Regions from separate parts of the Aquamicrobium sp. NLF2-7 genome, predicted to be linked through region 1. Evidence: riboswitches for the same ligand, from Rfam matches in the RefSeq annotation. Region 1 holds a riboswitch; each other region holds the start of a gene.
What was found. Region 1 has a riboswitch for cobalamin ahead of metE (5-methyltetrahydropteroyltriglutamate--homocysteine S-methyltransferase). Riboswitches for the same ligand answer to the same signal wherever they lie in the genome.

Region 1 (5,505 bases):
GCCGCGCGGCAAAAGCGCTCCTGCGGCGTTCCATGGCCCCGGTGACCGCAGCAAGCCTGTCGCCCACCTTCCTGTCGTGCACCCGCGGCGACTTTCGCCGCGAGGCGATGGCGTCGGCCGATGCCTGCAGGGCATCCGCAACCCCGGCGCGGCCCTCCGACAGCGCACGCCCCAGCACGACCAGTTCGTCGAGCTTCTGCGTGGCGAAGGCGAGCCAGGACTTCAGCTCCGCGTCCAGCGCCGCTTCAAGCTCCAGATCGACCGGAACATGCAGCAGCGAGCAGGACGACGCGATCTCGATACGATCAAGCGGACGCGCCTCCACCACGGGCTTCAGATAGTTGAGTATGGCATTGAGATCGGCGCGCCAGACATTGCGGCCGTCGATCACGCCGAGTGACAGCACTGTGTTGGAGGACACCTTCGCCGCAACGGCTTCAAGCTGCTCCGGCGCGCGGGCCAGATCGACATGAAGGCCCGACACGGGAAGCGAAGCGGCGAGGTCGAGATTGTCGCCGAGCGCGCCGAAATAGGTGGCGAGCATCAGGTTGAGTGCGGGAACCTCAGTGGCGAAGTGATTGTAGGCCGCTTCGAGCGCGGCGCGTTCACCGGCTTCGAGATCGAGAACCAGACAGGGCTCGTCGATCTGCACCCAGTCCGCGCCGGCCGCGTGCAGGCGGTTCAGCAGGTCGGTATAGACCAGCAGAAGCTTGGGCAGCAGCGAGAGCAGATCGAATTCCTCGCCGCCGGACTTGGCAAGCCGGAGGAAGCTCACCGGCCCAAGCACGACCGGGCGCGTGTGGATGCCAAGCGCCTTCGCTTCAAGAAAATGATCGACCGGCTTGGTGGTGGCCAGCACGAATTCCTGATCCGGCGCCAGCTCGGGCACCATGTAGTGGTAATTGGTGTCGAACCACTTGGTCATCTCCAGCGCCGAGGTGGAATGGACATGGCCGGGGTGGCCGCAACCCGCATCCCCCTCACTGCCGCGCGCCATGGCGAAATAAGTGTCGAGCGGCACCTCGCCGCCGGTCCAGCCATAGCGCTGCGGGATCGCGCCGATCATGACGGTTGTGTCGAGCACATGGTCGTAGAGCGAGAAATCATTGGACGGAACGCGCGTGACGCCCTTTTCGGCCTGAAGCCGCCAGTTATCTGCGCGCAGACGTCTGGCCGTCTCGAGCAGCGCCTCGGCGCTGTCCTTGCCCGACCAGTAGTTTTCAAGTGCGAACTTCAGTTCGCGGCGGCGGCCGATGCGCGGCACGCCGAGCGTTGCAACGGAAACTTTCGATTTGGCCATTCCATAAACCCCGATGGTTGGGGCGGATGCGCAAGGCAGCCGTCAACACCCGCACGATGCGGGCATATCATGGCCTCCGGGACACCCCGCCCGTGGACGTGTTTTCGTCATGGCAGGTCTCCTGGCTCACGGGTCCTCGCCTGCGTCCGTCTTCCCAGGGCTTTCACCCCAGTGACCTGAATGGACGCAAGGCTATCCGTCTACAGTTGCGGGGGCAGCGCCGGCTTTCCCATGGAAGGCACCGGCTTCCCTCTTAGCTTCGGGGCAAAATCCCGCCCCGAAGAACCACGACGCCCGCAATCTCGGCGTTTCGGCAAACGATGTCAATATCACATAAAGAAATGTTTATATCGTGATTTGCTTTACTGGCAATACTCTTGCTAGGCGCGCAATGCCTGCGCCGGGCTCTGGCGATAGGCGATCAGCGCGGGAAGAAGGGTTGCAATGGCGCAGGCGAGCAACAGGCCGGCCAGCGTCCACAGGTCCGCCGTCTGGAATTCGACCGGCATGGCGACACCGCTGCTTTTAGCCAGATGCGAGGAGATTGCCCGTACGATGGCATAGCCGATCGCGAAGCCTGCAATGACGCCGGCCGCGACGAGCATGAAGACCTCCAGCCAGACCATGCCCATCACCACAGGCCGCGGCGCACCGAAGGCCCGCAAGGCGCCGATCTGGCGCCGGCGCTGGAGAACGTGAACCGCCACCACCATGAGAATGGCGGCACCGACAAGCCCCTGCGCGCCCATAGCCACGAAGCCAAGCACGCGGCGGGCATCACCCAGCGTGCCATAGAGCCGCGTCAGCACCTCGCCGGGAAAGACGGCGAGAGTCGTTTCGGTACGGTATTGCTGACGCAGATTGTAGGCATCGGCAATGCTTTTCGGCTTGACCAGAATGGCAGGAACGCCCGGATTGTCGGCGCTCAGCAACGCGGCCTCGTCGACCGGATCGCCCGCGAAGCCCGGCCCATGGTCGTGGCCGTGATCGTGCGGAACGTGAGCGACGGCGGCCAGCCCTGCCGTCTCCGCCTCGTGATCGTGGTCGGCATGTGCGGCCCACACGGACTGGATCGGCACCAGTATGGCCCGGTCCCACGGCGTGCCGGTTGGCGCCATGCGGCCGACGACGCGGTATTCCACATGCGCATGCACCTCGCCCGCCTCCCCGACACTGCCATGAAATGGATGGAAGCTGTCGCCTATATCGCGCGTCACCTGAGAGCCGACGATGGCATCGCCCAGATGGCTGAAGCCCTCGCCCTCAGCCAGTCCGCCCAGCATGCCGATGGCATCGCCGGTGGTGCCGACGATGGGATAGCCGCCAACGAAGTCGCCGAAGCCGACCGGAATGGCGTTTTCAACGCGCGGATCGGCACGCAGGGCCGACAATGTCGCCGACGGCAGCAGTTGCAGCGGTGCTGGCTGGAGAAAGATGGACGAGAGGATGAGCTGGGTTTCCGAACCGGCCGCGCCGACAACCAGATCGAAGGCTGCGGCGGCGCGGGCGCTGCCAAGCCGCAATGCGCGCTCCTGCAAGGTGACGGACACGCCGAGCGCCGTCGCCAGCGCGATCAGGAAGGCGAGAATGAGCGCACCGATCCAGTTGCGGCGCAGGTCGGCAAGAATGAAATGAAACATCCGGTATCAGATCCTCATGCAGCCAGACGGCCGTTTTCGAGCCGCAGCGTGCGACTCATGCGGCCGATCAGCCGCTCGTCATGGCTTGCCACGATCAGCGTGGAGCCCGCCTCTTCGGTCAGATCGACCAGCAGGCTGGCGACCGATGCGCCGGCTTCCGCGTCGAGGCTCGCGGTCGGCTCATCCGCCACGATCACGCCCGGACGGCCGACCAGAGCGCGCGCCACGGCCACGCGCTGCATCTGGCCGCGCGACATCGTGCCGACGAGCTGACCGGGGCGCTGGATATCGACCCGCGCCAGCAGGTCGCGGGCGCGCGCCTGCATTCCGTCGGGCAGGCGCAGATGCGACAGGCGCTGCGGCAAAAGCACATTGGCCTCGGCCGAAAGGCCGGGGAACAGATGGAAATCCTGCATCACGAGGCCGACATTTCGGGCCCGCCAGCGATCGCGCCCACCTTCGGGCAGCGCTGCGATATCCTCTTCGTTCCAGACCACGCGGCCGGCTCCCGCCCGCTCCATGCCCGTCACGATGTTGATGAAGGTGGTCTTGCCCGACCCCGAAGGCCCCGCCAGAGCAACCATTTCCCCGGCTTCCAGCCGCAACCCGGCCAAATCGAGCGCTGGCACGGGAAGTCCCGGATAACGGACCTGAAGCCCTTCGACCGACAGAGCCTGCATCACCCTAAACCCTTCGGAAATCGGCGTTGACGATGCGCAGCAGGCTGACGAAACCCGTGTCCGGATCGGTCCACGAACCGACTTCGAGCTTGCCGGAAACCTCGATGGTGGCATTTGCCTGTTCGAAGGTCTGGGCATGGTCGAGATAGACGACGATAATGTCGTCAGGCCAGTCCGCATCGGACGAGCAGAACGGACACAGCGCCATCGGAATTTCAGTGAGCACGAAGAAATTGGCTTCCGCCTTCAGGGGCGGCGCCATGAAGCCGCGCATGGCGACCGGCTTGCCTTCCAGAGCCTTCACCTTGTCGGAGAAGGTCAGGCCCAGCACGCTGACCTTGCCATAGAGTTCATTGAAGGAAATCGGGCTCGGTGCCGAACGGGCCGGCCTTGCCGAAAGGCAGAGCGCAGCGGCACCGATCATGGCGAGCGCCTGCCGGCGATCCGGGGCGGTGAAGATCATCGCAGCCTCCTTGACTGAACGGGTGCAGGCCCGGAGACGATCCGGGCCTGCCGCTTCTTGTTTACGTGTTACTTTTTCTGCGTGGTACCAAGCGCCAGAGCGTCGGCCAGAACGCGGTAGACGTCGCTCTGCTCCATGTAGCCTTTGAAGTTCTCGGAGCCGGGGCCGGTCGCCTGCAGCACCACGTCGTCAACGGCGTGAACGCCGGTGTCGCCGTCACGCGGAATGTTGCCCTCCACGAACACCGCGCCGGGGACATCCTTGTAGGCTTCGTTGGCGATGTACTTCTTGTTTTCGTCCTGAATGGCCGGAACAAACGGACCATCCAGCTTCGGGCGGAAGGTTTCGTAGTGGTCGGGACCATTGTTGGCGGCCAGGAACAGGCGGCGCGAGACATCGACACTGTCGGGATAGCCGTCGCCGTTGGAATCGACGTAGTTCGGGAAACCGGCCTCGGCATAGGTGCCGACCTTCTCGCGCATCTCGTCGCCGGGCTTCTCGTCATCGACCGTGCCGATGATCGAAACGCCATGGGTGTGGTCGCCGGTGACGACGATCAGCGTATCGGGGTTCTTCTCGGCGAATTCACGGGCAACGCCGATCGCCTTGTCGAACTCGATGGTGTCCACGATGGCGCGGTCCCAGTCGAGCGGATGGGACATCTTGTCGATATTGGCGCCTTCCACGACGAGCACGAAGCCTTCGGCGTTCTTCTCAAGCTGGCCGATGGCGGCCTTGGTCATATCGACCAGACCGGGCTGCTCGGGAAACTTCCCGACAGTGCCCTTCTTGAGGAACTCACGGTCGAGGGTGGTGTCCATGTTGCCGGTGTGGAAGAGGCCCAGAACCTTGCCGCTGTTGGAGCCGGCGGCGGCCTCAAGCTCGCCCCTGGTGGTGGCCAGCGTATAGCCGGCATCCTTGAAGCCCGCAACGTGATCGATGTCGTCCTTGCGCTTCGAGCCGGCAACGGACTGCGGCAGGAAGTAGGCCGAACCACCGCCAAGAATGACCTCCGGCTTCAGATCAAAGATCTGAGTGTTGATCGCCGCCTTCTCGGCGCGGCGACGGGTGTGGGAAAAGAGCGCTGCCGGCGTCGCGTCCTGAAGCTCGGAGGTGGTGACGATACCGACCGACTTGGAGGTCTGGCGGCGCAGGGCCTCGACCAGCGTCTCGACCTTCGGGTCGTCGAACGGATCGGCGGTACGGTCGGCGTAGACGCCGATCGCGTTCACGGCGCTCTTGTGGCCGGTCATGTAAGCCGACATGGTGTTGGCGCTGTCGGTGGCGATCGCTTCGGTGGACGAGGTGCCGATGAAGGCCATGCGATCCAGATCATCCATGTTGAGGCGGCCATTGGCCTTGCCCTCGGTCATGCCCCTGGACATGATGCGCGCGGCGGTGCGATGGGCGACGGACAGACCG
Region 2 (5,505 bases), on a different contig from region 1:
ACGACCTGCACCCTGCGCACGGCAATACCCAGCGAGGCTGCGGAGTCGGCGCCGAAGGCGAAGGCATCGAGCGCGCGCGCATGCCAGACGCAGGCAATCAGCCCGGTCAGGGCGATGGGTACGGCCAGCGTCACATCCGGCCAGCGCACGCCGCTCAGATTGCCGAGCAGCCAGAACATGATGCCGCGCGCCTGTTCGGCATTGGCCGATTTGGTGATGATGAAGGAGGTAAGCGCGTTGAAGAGTTGCGAGCCGGCGATGCCCGCCAGAATGATCTGTCCTGTGCCGCGCGTGGAAACGCCGCCGCCCGCCGCCCGTGCCAGAAGGGCGACCAGCAGGAAGGCGGTGACCGCGCCGGCGAGGGCGCCGAGCGACATGGAGACCGCTCCGCCGCCGATACCGGCAATCGTCACCGTCACCGCACCCGTCGAGGCGCCGGCCGAGATGCCGAGCAGATAGGGGTCGGCCAGCGCATTGCGCAGCAGCGATTGCAGCACGAGGCCGGACAGCGCCAGCCCCGCGCCGCAGGATGCGGCCACCAGCGCGCGCGGCAGGCGATAGTTCCAGATGATGCCCATGTCGATCGGGTCGAGCGGATAGGCAGCACCCAGAACCTTGTTAGCCAGCGTCTGCACCACGATGGAGAGCGGAATGGGCGTCTCACCGATGCAGGTGCCGGCAAAGACCGTCGCCGCCATGGCGACGAGCCCCGCAGGCCAGCGCCACCACAGGCGCGCTGCGAAAGGCCGGCCTGCGGTGGCAATGGTCACCGGGCGATGCCCTGATCGACCAGCGCGTCTGCCAGCACCTCGATGCCGGAGACCGTGCGCATGGTGGCGTCCATGGCATGGGCATCCATCACCACGATGCGGTTGTTCTTCACCGCGTCCATCTGGCTGGCGACCGGATCGCTCTTCAGAAATTCGAGCTTCTTCTCGAAGTCGTCGGCAGGGAAGCGGCGGCGATCCATTTTGGCGATCACGATCAGCGTCGGGTTGGCCTTGGCAATGGTTTCCCAGCCCACGACCGGCCATTCCTCATCCGATTCCACGATGTTGCGGATGCCGAGCTTGTCGAGCATGTAGGCGGGCCCGCCCTTGCGACCGGCGACATAGGGATCGATGTTCATGTCGGCGCTGGAGAACCAGAACACGGCCGACACGTCCTTGAGATCGAGTGCTTTTGCGCGCTCGACCGCATCCGCTTCTCGTTTCGCCAGATCGGCGACGACCTCCTCGCCCTTGTCCTGCACGTCGAAAATCTCGGCAAGCTCGCGCACGCCCTGATGGATGGTTTCGGTCGAGAAGGCGGCGGTGCGGGTGCCGTCGACGCCGACCGAGTTGTCCTTGGCCACGCAATCGGCTGGCATCACATAGGTCGGGATGCCGACCTCGTGAAACTGCTCGCGGGTGGCGACGATGCCTTCCGGCCCGACATGCCAGATGAACTGGACGGCAACGAGGCCGGGCTTCTTCGCCACGACGCTTTCGAAGCTCGGATCATTGTCGGCGAGGCGCTCCACCTTGTCGTTGATCGCCTTGTGCTCGGGCAACACGTCGGTGAACCAGACGGAGGTGCCGGTGACCTTGTCGCCAAGGCCAAGCGCATAGAGCGCCTCGGTGGCGGCCTGTCCGACGGTTACGCTCGTGGCTGGGGCCTTGTCGAAGGTGATCGTCTCACCGCAGTTTTCCAGCGTAAGCGGGTATCTGGTGGGTTCAGCGGACGCATGGGCCGTGAGCAGCGCAAGGCTGGCGGCGGCAAGTGCCAGACGCGGGAATGTCATGACGCGAAGTTCTCCGATCGGTTTGCGGCAGGGACCGAAGGCTTCGGGTCGGGACGGCAATGGAAAGCCGCGCACCCCGAAGGATACGCAATAGAGCCCGTACAGGCAGGGACGGCTTCATCGACAACCTCTCCCGGGCACCCCGCCCGGCACATTCAGTTCCAGTTGTCGGCAGGTCTCCTGACTGACGGGTCACCATCCTTTCCCCACCTTCCCGGGCCCGGGGCCCAGTGGCATTTCGGGGAGAGGACTCTACCGCCTACAGTTGCGGGGGCAGTTTCGTTTCACAGGCCTTTTTGAAGCCTGCGGCGAATTCCCTCTTCGTTCCTTTCGGAAACCGACACCTGCTCGTATCGCATGTACGTCAGGCTTTTCAAGCTATTCGTCGCGCCTTCCCCAGAGCCTTTCACGGCCCCTCTCGGGGTAAAATCACAGCTTGCAAGCCCGATCCTGCCTTGACCGATGATGGTGCTGAAAGAGCTGCCGGATGCAGTTGTGGCAGGGAACGAGGCTCTGATGCTCGCCGGCCTGTGCGAGCGCCCTGCCCATCTTGCCGTGGGTGGCACGTCCGGCACGGAGACGCCCGATCTGGGCGCCTCCCGCTGCGGTGAAGCCTTCAGGTGTTGTCTCGTGATCTGCTGGTCTCAGAACCGGTAGTTCAGACCGACCTTGATCATGTGGAAATCGAGAGCGTTCGAGGCATTGCGGCCGTTCACGGTGCTCGAACTGCCCGGATGGTTGGTCGTCGTCGTCTCATAGATGGGCTTTTCATAGGGTGTGCAGAAGCTCGGATCCATGTCGCACAACCACGCCATGCTGGGGTCCTGCGAAGGGTCGACCGTTTCATAGCCGACGACGGTGGTCGTCGAGGTCGTATAATCCTTGCCTGTGCCCGCGCGGGCATTTCTGAACCTGAAATCCTTCTTGCCGAAGCGGCTGTAGGTATAGTCGGCCTTGATCGACCAGTTGTCGTTCAGCGCATATTCGAGGCCGCCACCAATGGTGAAGCCGGCGCGGGTGGCAGCGGCCTTCTCGACGGAGAAAACGGCCGTTTGCGTACCGTTGGGGAGGGTTTCATCGGCCTGGTCGGAAATGTACTGGTCGCGCCATTGTGTTTCGCGCGCGAGCGCCAGTCCACCCGTGGCATAGGCCATGAAGCGATTGCTGAAAGCGTAGCCGATCTTCGGGCGCAGGCTGGCCATCCAGTCGACGTCGTAGCTCGTATAAGCATCGGCATGGCCCTTGGCCGCCAGCACGGGATCGGTGGACAGAACCTTCTTCGATCCGGTGATGTTGTATGTCTTGCTCCAGTCTCCCTCAAGACCGAGCACCACGCCATTGTCGAGCTGCCAGTTGTAGCCGGCCTGTACGCCGAACATGGCGCCGTTGAGCTTGAGATCCGCCGATTCCCGGGCAGAGATGGTGCTGTCGGAACCGTCGAGCGTCGTCGTGGAGCCCCATGTGCGGCCGAAGGCGCCGCCGGCATGCATGCCGGCATAGAGCCCGCTCCAGTCGATGGCCGCAGCTTCGCCACCGCGCGCCGCGCCGTGGCCGCCCGCCAACCCGGCGAGCGGATTGCTGAACGGCTGGAAACTCTGCTCGCCACCGAAGGATCCCGTCAGGCTCGCATAGAAAGTCCGACCCGGTCCCGGCTGCGTGACAAGACCGAGCGGATCGACATAGAAGCGGTCGAACAGGTTCTCCACGCGTACCGCAGCGGTCAGGTCCTCGGTGATCTTGTATTCGGCGAAGACATCGACAAGCGTATAAGGCTTCCAGTCGACAAGGGAGATGAACTCGCTGGCGCCCTGCGCGGTCACGTCGCCATGGCCGATGGCGCGGGGGCCGACATGGGAAATGCGCCCGCCAACCGTAAGCTGATCTTCGAGCAGCTTCTGCGACAGCGTCAGGTCGACGGTGTATTCGGGCTGCACATGGTTGGTGGCATAGTCGCCGTAGAGCGACTTGTTCTCGCAGGTGTCGGCCGTGCGGCAATATTCGACGTTGAGAAAATAGTTGGCCGAGAGGTCGGCGGTGAAGCCGCCGATCTCGTAGCGGCCGGAAAGCTCGATGCCGGAGAACTTCGCCCGGTCGATGTTCTCGATGTTCAGGGTCAGCGGCCCCGAGCCGTTGCGGACCGACCGTGCGATATAGTCCTTCACATCCCAGTTGAAGTAACCGAGCTTGAGCATGCCGCGGTCTTCGCTGGTCAGCAGACCGTCACGGGTCAGGTTGGTGCCGACTTCCCAGTTGCTGGAACGCTCCGGCTTCACATTGGCGTTGGCGACCACGCTGTTGAAGGCCGAGACGGATTCGATGACGCTGGGTGCGCGCATGGTGTTGGAATAGTTCACGTAGAACTGCGAACCGTCGAAGGGCTCCAGCGTGACGCCGACCGACGGGCTGAACCCGCCATCATTGGTGCGGAAGCCCAGAACCCTGCTCTCGATGTCCTCGCGCTCATAGGGATCGTAACGATCCTTCGACCAGAAATGCGAATAGCGAAGCCCGGCGTTCAGCGTTGCCCAGTCGACCGGCTTCCATGCCGCCTTCGCATAGATCGCGGCTTCATGGCGAATGGCGTCACGCGCGGTGTTCCACGCTTCCAGCGCCGCCGTGTGGCGGCTGCCGCGCGTATCCTCGCCGCGATAGGACAGGCCGTAGCTGAGATCGACATCGCCATAGCCGGTCGAGAATTTCGACAGGTTGGAGAGGTCGGCACCCCACATGTCGGAATCGGAGCCGACCCGGAACCCGGCAGGCAAGCCGATCTGTTCAGGCGTTACGCCGCGACCGCCGCGGATCGGATTGCGCAGTTCCAGATGCGTCCAGTAGAGATTGCCCTTCAGGTCGAAAAGCTCGTTATCTTCCGGGTTCCAGCGATAGCGCGCGGTTACGGTGTCGAGGCTGGTGCCCGACGTCTGCGCCTGCTGCTCGGACTGTCCGTGCTTGCCGATCAGCCGCGAGGCGAGCCGGTCGCCGGCTTCGCTGCGATAGCCGGTATAGCCGAGCTGGAGGGTGTGATCCTCGGCGAAGCGCGCAGTCAGCTTGGCCAGCCAGGATTCCGTCTCAAGCTGGGTGTTCAGCACCTCCTCGCCGGCGCGATAGTTCACGACCCCGTCGTTTTCATAGTAATTTTCCCAGTAGGTCGTGCCGTTGGGATTGCAGACGCCGTTGGGACACCATTGCTGCCGGCCCTTGTTGACCGGATTGGCGGAAGGCCCGTGCTTGCCTGCGTGATAGTTGCCCTGCTTGCGGCGCGCATAGCCGGCAAGGAAATCGAAATCCTCGCCCTTGTAGGCGCCGATAACGCTGCCGGCGCCGCGTGTCGGCGAAAGCAGGGAAGGCTTGTCCATCCCGGTTTCCGAGGCTTTCGGAACTTCGCCGGCAGGGTCCCACGGTGCAAAGGGCCACTGATAGCCTGCCTTGTCACCGGCATGGGGCCTCGACGTGTTGGTGCCGATCTCGCCCTTGACCCTGACGCCCCAGGTGTTGCCCGGCTTGACGATATCGTCGGCATTCACGGTGCGCATGGCGACCGAGCCGGCATTGCCCCATGAGGCGGTATCCGCACCCTTGGTGACGTCGATGCCGGCGATAAAGTCTGGATCGACATAGGTGCGGTTGGAGACGCCCTGATAGCCCTGATAGACGGTGACGGCATTTTCGGCGCCGTCGATGGTCGTCGTCACGCGGCCCATGCCCTGCATGCCGCGAATGTT
Region 3 (5,505 bases), on a different contig from region 1:
GGGCCGCGTGGGATCGAGATTCATCGGCCCGCGAATGAAGTCCTGATAATCGGCATAGAAGATACCGGCGCTGAAGCTTCCGCGATCAAGCAGCCCTCTGAGGCCGATCTCGTAGTTCCTGACCGATTCCGGCTTCAGACCGGGATTGGGCAGAACGATGCCATTGATGAACGGGTCTCTGGCCGAAACGAACATCTGCTGCGACGTCGGCATCTTGAAGCCTTCGCCATAGGAGGCATAGGCTGAATAGCTGTCGTCCAGCTCGTAGATCAGGCCGAGCTTCTTGATGAGCCTGGTGTTGCTCGTCACCTCGGGCTCGTTGCCGGGAAGCGGCTTGTATCCCGTGTCCCCGGTGGGATCGATCCTGTAGGTCGCAAAGCGAACGCCGGGCGTGATCCTGAGCCGCCCGTCCAGCAATTCCATCTCATCCTGGATGTAGAAGTCCGCGCGGCGGGTCTTCACTTCGGGGAAGTTGTAGCCCTGATTGGTCTGGATCGTCGTCACGCCGGTGTCGGATCGGTGGACGATATTATAGCCGTCATAGGAGGAATCCGTCAGATCGCCGTCGAAACCGTAGATCAGCTTGTGGGCGATGCCGCCGGTGGCGAAACGGCTGGTCAGCTGCACATCCGCCTCAAGGAAGGTTTCGCCATAATTGCGCACCGGCGTGTAGGTGTCCGTACGCGTGGCGAAGATGCGTGTCTGCGTGCCCGACGTGTCGCGCTTCTGGGGTGAATAGGACAGCTGCCACTTGATTTCGTCGAGCAGCGGCGTGTTGAGCGTCCATTTGTGCTCCAGCGCCAGACGCGTCCTCTGCATGTCCAGCTCGCGCGGATAGCTGGCGCTGGCATAGCCGCTGGAGCCGGCAAAAGCGTCCCACACCTGATCCACTTCGGTATGGCGCCTGAAGAACTCCCCGGTCAACCTGAACTCGTGATCTTCGGGGGTCCAGACCAGCTTGCCGAGCGCGTTCCATGCGTAGGCGTCGGCATCGAACAGCTTGTCACAGCCGAAAGAGGCCGGACGCGGACATCCCCAGATGCCGCCGTCGGCGCGCGCATTCCTGAGCCGTGGCTCATGGGCGGACAGGTGGCCGAAACTCGCCAGCATCTGGAAATCGCCCTGCGAGGCCGCCGCCGTGAACTGCTTGCGGAAGCTGCCGTCGAAGCTGTCATAGGCGCTCTTGATTTCACCCGCCCATGGCTTGTCGGAACCATCCAGCAAATCCTGCGGATCGCGGGTGCGAAACGAAACGACGCCGCCCAGTGCATCCGCCCCCCAAAGCACGGAAGACGGACCGCGAACGATTTCGACCGCCTTCATGTTGAAGGGATCGGCGAAATCGCGGCTGCCGTAGATCGTCTGCTCCTGAACCCGCGCGCCATCGACAAGGATCTGCACCCGGTTGCCGCCGACGCCCCGGATGCTGAACGAACCGAGCTGGCCATAGGGATTGTTGAGAGAGGTTTCGCGGTCGACGCTCAGACCGGGAAGATAACGCACCATGTCGTCGATATCGCGAACGGCCCTGCTGTCGAGTTGTTCGCCGGTCAGGATGGTGACGTTCTGCGCGACATTGAACAGTTCGTTCGGGCCGCGCTGGGCAGTGACGGTTATGCGCTCCAGAAGAATGGTTTCTTCAGGCGTCAAAAGAGGAGCCCGCGCCCCTTCAATGTCCTCCGTGCTCTGCTCGGCTCTCGTTTGCCCGAAAGCATTTCCCGGACCTGCCAGAGCGATCGCCGCCACCCCAAGGCCAAGCCATGCGATAAAGCCCGGCCTGCGGCGACCCGTATTGTTTGTGGTAGAATATGTGAAGACAGCCATTGCTCCCCCTCTCTTTAACAACGGGGTTCGCAAGACGGATGCCGCGTCCGGTTTCCTCTACCGAATGCCGCACATTCCAGTGGTCCACCCCGCCCACCGAACTTCCATGGTCAGGCAGGTCTCCTGGCTCACAGGTCATCATGCACCGGCTGTCTTCCCGGCAAAGCCAGTGACAATGAGCGACGGCGCACTCTCTGCTTACAGTTGCGGGGCAGCCCCGGATTTTCACCGGATTCCCTCTTAGCTTTCGCTCTCCGGAGACAACGAAAGAACCATAACCGCGCTCCCGATAACATGGACGCCCGGCAAGTCAATTGCCGCCGGACAGTTAAAGCATGCCGCTCGAAAGAGGGAACCGGATTCGAGGCAATAACATTCGTGAAAACAATGACTTAAAGCGGAATGAGCAAATCCGAAAGATCGCGACACGCTTCAGGTCCGGTCGCCTGCGCCAAACCTCTCCGCAACGATGCGCCGGCGGCCGTGCGGGGAGGTTCAGATGGCTGCGGCAGCCGCCGGCAAGATGCCCTGTGACAGACACAGCAATTGCGTCGGCCGGCGCGGACACGGCCCCACAGGCAGTCCATGGGCCTGAAGGCGGTCGGCACATGGCGGATCGGTTCTATCTGCCGTTGAACACCGGCTTGCGCTTTTCCCGGAACGCTGCAACGCCTTCCTTCAGGTCTGCGCTGGTGCGGACGACGGCAAGGTCGCGCTGGGCACGCGCAAGCTTTTCCGAAGGTGTCTGGATAAGCGTATGATCGACGACGAAGCGCTTCAGCGTCTTCAGCACCAGCGGCGCCATATCTTCCATCTCGCGCGCCATCGCCAGCGCGGCCTCCAGATGCGTGCCGTCTTCCACCACTTCGTTGGCAAGCCCGATCTCGCAGGCGCGGCGGCCGGAAACGGTTCGGCCAAGCAGCATGATCTCCATGGCCATCTTATGCGGTATGCGCCCTGCCAGCGTGGCAATCATGCCGCCTGTCAGCCCGACCTTGCCTTCCGGATAGGAAAAACGGGTGTTCTCGGTCACCACGCACAGATCCGCCATTGCGGCCATCACCAGCGCCCCGCCGACGCACCAGCCATGGACAGCGCATATGACCGGCTTTTCCGTGACGATGCCGATCGTTGGTATGCAGCGCCAGAGTTCGGGAATGTCCGAGACATCGGCGCCGGAAGAAAACGCCTTTTCCCCTGCGCCCGTGATGATCGCGACGCGCTGATCTGAGCTGTCAAATTCGGCAAAGCGCCGCTGCATCTCATTCGCCACCTCGGCATTGATGGCATTCATCTTCTCCGGGCGATTGATGGTGAAGATGGTCGTCCTGCCATCCTGTCTTACGTCCAGTGCTGACATTAAGTCCTCCAGTGCTGTGCATGTCCGTCCGGGCCGCTCCGGCCGCCGGATATCAGTTGTCGTCGAGCAGAATGCGGGCGTCGACGGCCACGCAACCCTTTCCGGCCTCTGCAACAAGAAGCGGATTCACGTCGAGTTCGCAGAAGCGGGGGCCGATGTCCGATACGATCCAGCTGATCCGCGACACGGCCTGGGCAGCGGCATCGATGTCGAGTTTCGCGCTGCCCCTGAAGCCCTGCATCAGCTTTGCGATCTGCAGGCTTTCGATCATCGATCGTGCCTTCCTCTCGCAGACAGGGGCCATCGCCACCGCCACATCCCTGAGCAGCTCGACCAGAACGCCGCCGGCGCCGACGATGATCATCGGGCCAAACTGCGGATCGTTGCGGGCGCCCACCAGCAGTTCGACCTTGCCGGTGCGCATTTCCTGAACGAGAAAACCCTCGATACGCGCATCGGGAAGCTTCTGCGCGATGGATGCGCCCATCTGCGTTACGGCCCGCGCGACATCGTCCGGCGTTTCGAGGCCGAGCACGACACCGCCGACGTCCGATTTATGCACGATGTCAGGAGAGACCACTTTCACCACGAAGGGGCCGTCCAGCAGCGCCGCCGCTTCGCTCGCCTGCTCGCGAGTGCCGACGATCTGGCCGCGATTGACGGGCACGCCGTTTTCGCCGAGGAACGCTTTTGCCTCTGCCTCACCGACACTTCCGGACAAGCCTTCGGGCAGGCTTACCGGCCCCATGGCTGCCGGGCGCGCCGGCGCCGTGGCAGGCTTCGTATCCGCAAGCCGGCCCCAGGCTTCGGTCGCGCGGATCGCGTCATCGAGACTGTCCGTGTAGATGATCTTCTGCGAGCGAAGGAACGATCTGGCCGCATCGGCCGACTGCCCCTGCTGAAGCACGATGATATGCGGCTTCACATGGCCCTCGTCCCGGGCCGCGACGGTGGCCTCATCAAACCTGCGGCACAGAAGCTCGACATCCGGGGCCGTGGTGATCGCCGACAAGATGAGATCGCTGCCGGTGTCGGTAATGATCGGCTTGAGCGTCGATGCCCCGACAACCAGCGAGCCACCCTGCTTTGCGGAGCCGAGATCGACGGGATTGGAGCCCGCGACATTGGCGGGATAGATTTCGGACAGTTCACGGGCCGTCTCGGCGCTGAATTGCGCCAGCGCTATGCCGTGATCGGTGAGGCGGTCGGCCGTAACGGCACCACCGCCACCGGAAGTCGTGACAATGGCCACGCGCTTCGGCCGGGCCTGCGGGAAGCGTGCCAGCGATGCAGCCAGCAGCACCATTGCATCCGGGTCGTCCATCGTCAGCACGCCGCAATCACGGCAGGCGGCCTCGAAGGCCTGATAGCTGCCGGCCAGACTGGCGGTGTGCGAGAAGGCCGCGGCTGCGCCGAAGGCCGTGCGGCCGGCCTTGACGGCGAGCCATGGCTTGCCGGCGGCATGGGCGCGCCGGGCCGTCTCGATGAAGCGCGCCGGATCCCTGATGCCTTCGATATAGCTGCATATGACGCGCGTGCGCTCGTCCTCGATCAGATAGTCGACGAAATCGCACATATCCATGTCGGCCTGATTGCCGATGGAGAAACAGTGCGAAAAGCCCAGCCCACGGGCCATGGCCTTGTCGAATATGGTGGCCATCAAGGCACCGCTCTGGCTCACCAGACCGATGTCGCCCTTCGGCATTTCATCCACGAACAGGGCTGGCGAAGCGCACAGGACGAGATCGTTCGCCGGGCTGATGATGCCAAGGCAGTTGGGACCGATGATGCGCATGTTGTGGCGGTTGGCCGCCGCGACGACCTGACGCTCCAGTTCCGCGCCTTCCGGGCCCGCATCGGAAAACTTGGCGGTGATGACGATCGCCGCCCGCGTGCCGGCCGCACCACAGGCCTCCACCGCATCCTTGACGGCATCCCGCGGCACCGCCATCACGGCCATATCCGGCGGGGTTGGCGTATCCGCGATGGAGGGATAGCACCTGATGCCAAGCAACTGCTCCCGCTTCGGGTTTATCGGATAGATGGCGCCCGAAAAGCGATGGTGGACCAGATTCTTGTAGATGCGGCCACCGAATTTGGTCAGGTCTTCCGAGGCACCGATGACGGCGACTGATCGCGGCGCGAGTATTCCCCGTGGCTGCGCTGCGCCACCAGAAAGCGTAGTCATCCTGTTTGCTCCGTATGCTTGGCTTGTTTCAATGAGCGGACGAAGGCCGTGCGGACTTATCCTGCATGTGTCTGCGTTTCATGGCTGCGCGATAGTCGCGGATACGCTGCGCCAGACCGGGCCGCACCGCGGA

Region 2: linked by a shared signal. The riboswitch ahead of MIC97_RS17945 (ABC transporter substrate-binding protein) and the one ahead of metE (5-methyltetrahydropteroyltriglutamate--homocysteine S-methyltransferase) in region 1 are both predicted to bind cobalamin.
Region 3: linked by a shared signal. The riboswitch ahead of MIC97_RS20025 (TonB-dependent receptor) and the one ahead of metE (5-methyltetrahydropteroyltriglutamate--homocysteine S-methyltransferase) in region 1 are both predicted to bind cobalamin.

What each region holds. Positions count from the first base shown of each region.
Region 1 is NZ_JAKSED010000001.1:3,071,916-3,077,420, reverse strand. Features, by position in the region: gene metE (5-methyltetrahydropteroyltriglutamate--homocysteine S-methyltransferase) at 1-1,300, opposite strand, end outside; cobalamin riboswitch at 1,394-1,605, opposite strand; gene MIC97_RS15125 (ABC transporter permease) at 1,681-2,940, opposite strand; gene MIC97_RS15120 (ATP-binding cassette domain-containing protein) at 2,955-3,620, opposite strand; gene MIC97_RS15115 (hypothetical protein) at 3,625-4,044, opposite strand; gene MIC97_RS15110 (alkaline phosphatase) at 4,152-5,505, opposite strand, start outside.
Region 2 is NZ_JAKSED010000002.1:229,323-234,827, reverse strand. Features, by position in the region: gene MIC97_RS17950 (iron ABC transporter permease) at 1-698, opposite strand, end outside; gene MIC97_RS17945 (ABC transporter substrate-binding protein) at 767-1,783, opposite strand; cobalamin riboswitch at 1,936-2,140, opposite strand; gene MIC97_RS17940 (TonB-dependent receptor) at 2,428-5,505, opposite strand, start outside.
Region 3 is NZ_JAKSED010000003.1:328,892-334,396, reverse strand. Features, by position in the region: gene MIC97_RS20025 (TonB-dependent receptor) at 1-1,824, opposite strand, end outside; cobalamin riboswitch at 1,920-2,116, opposite strand; gene MIC97_RS20020 (enoyl-CoA hydratase-related protein) at 2,447-3,184, opposite strand; gene MIC97_RS20015 (acetate--CoA ligase family protein) at 3,237-5,372, opposite strand; gene MIC97_RS20010 (enoyl-CoA hydratase/isomerase family protein) at 5,401-5,505, opposite strand, start outside.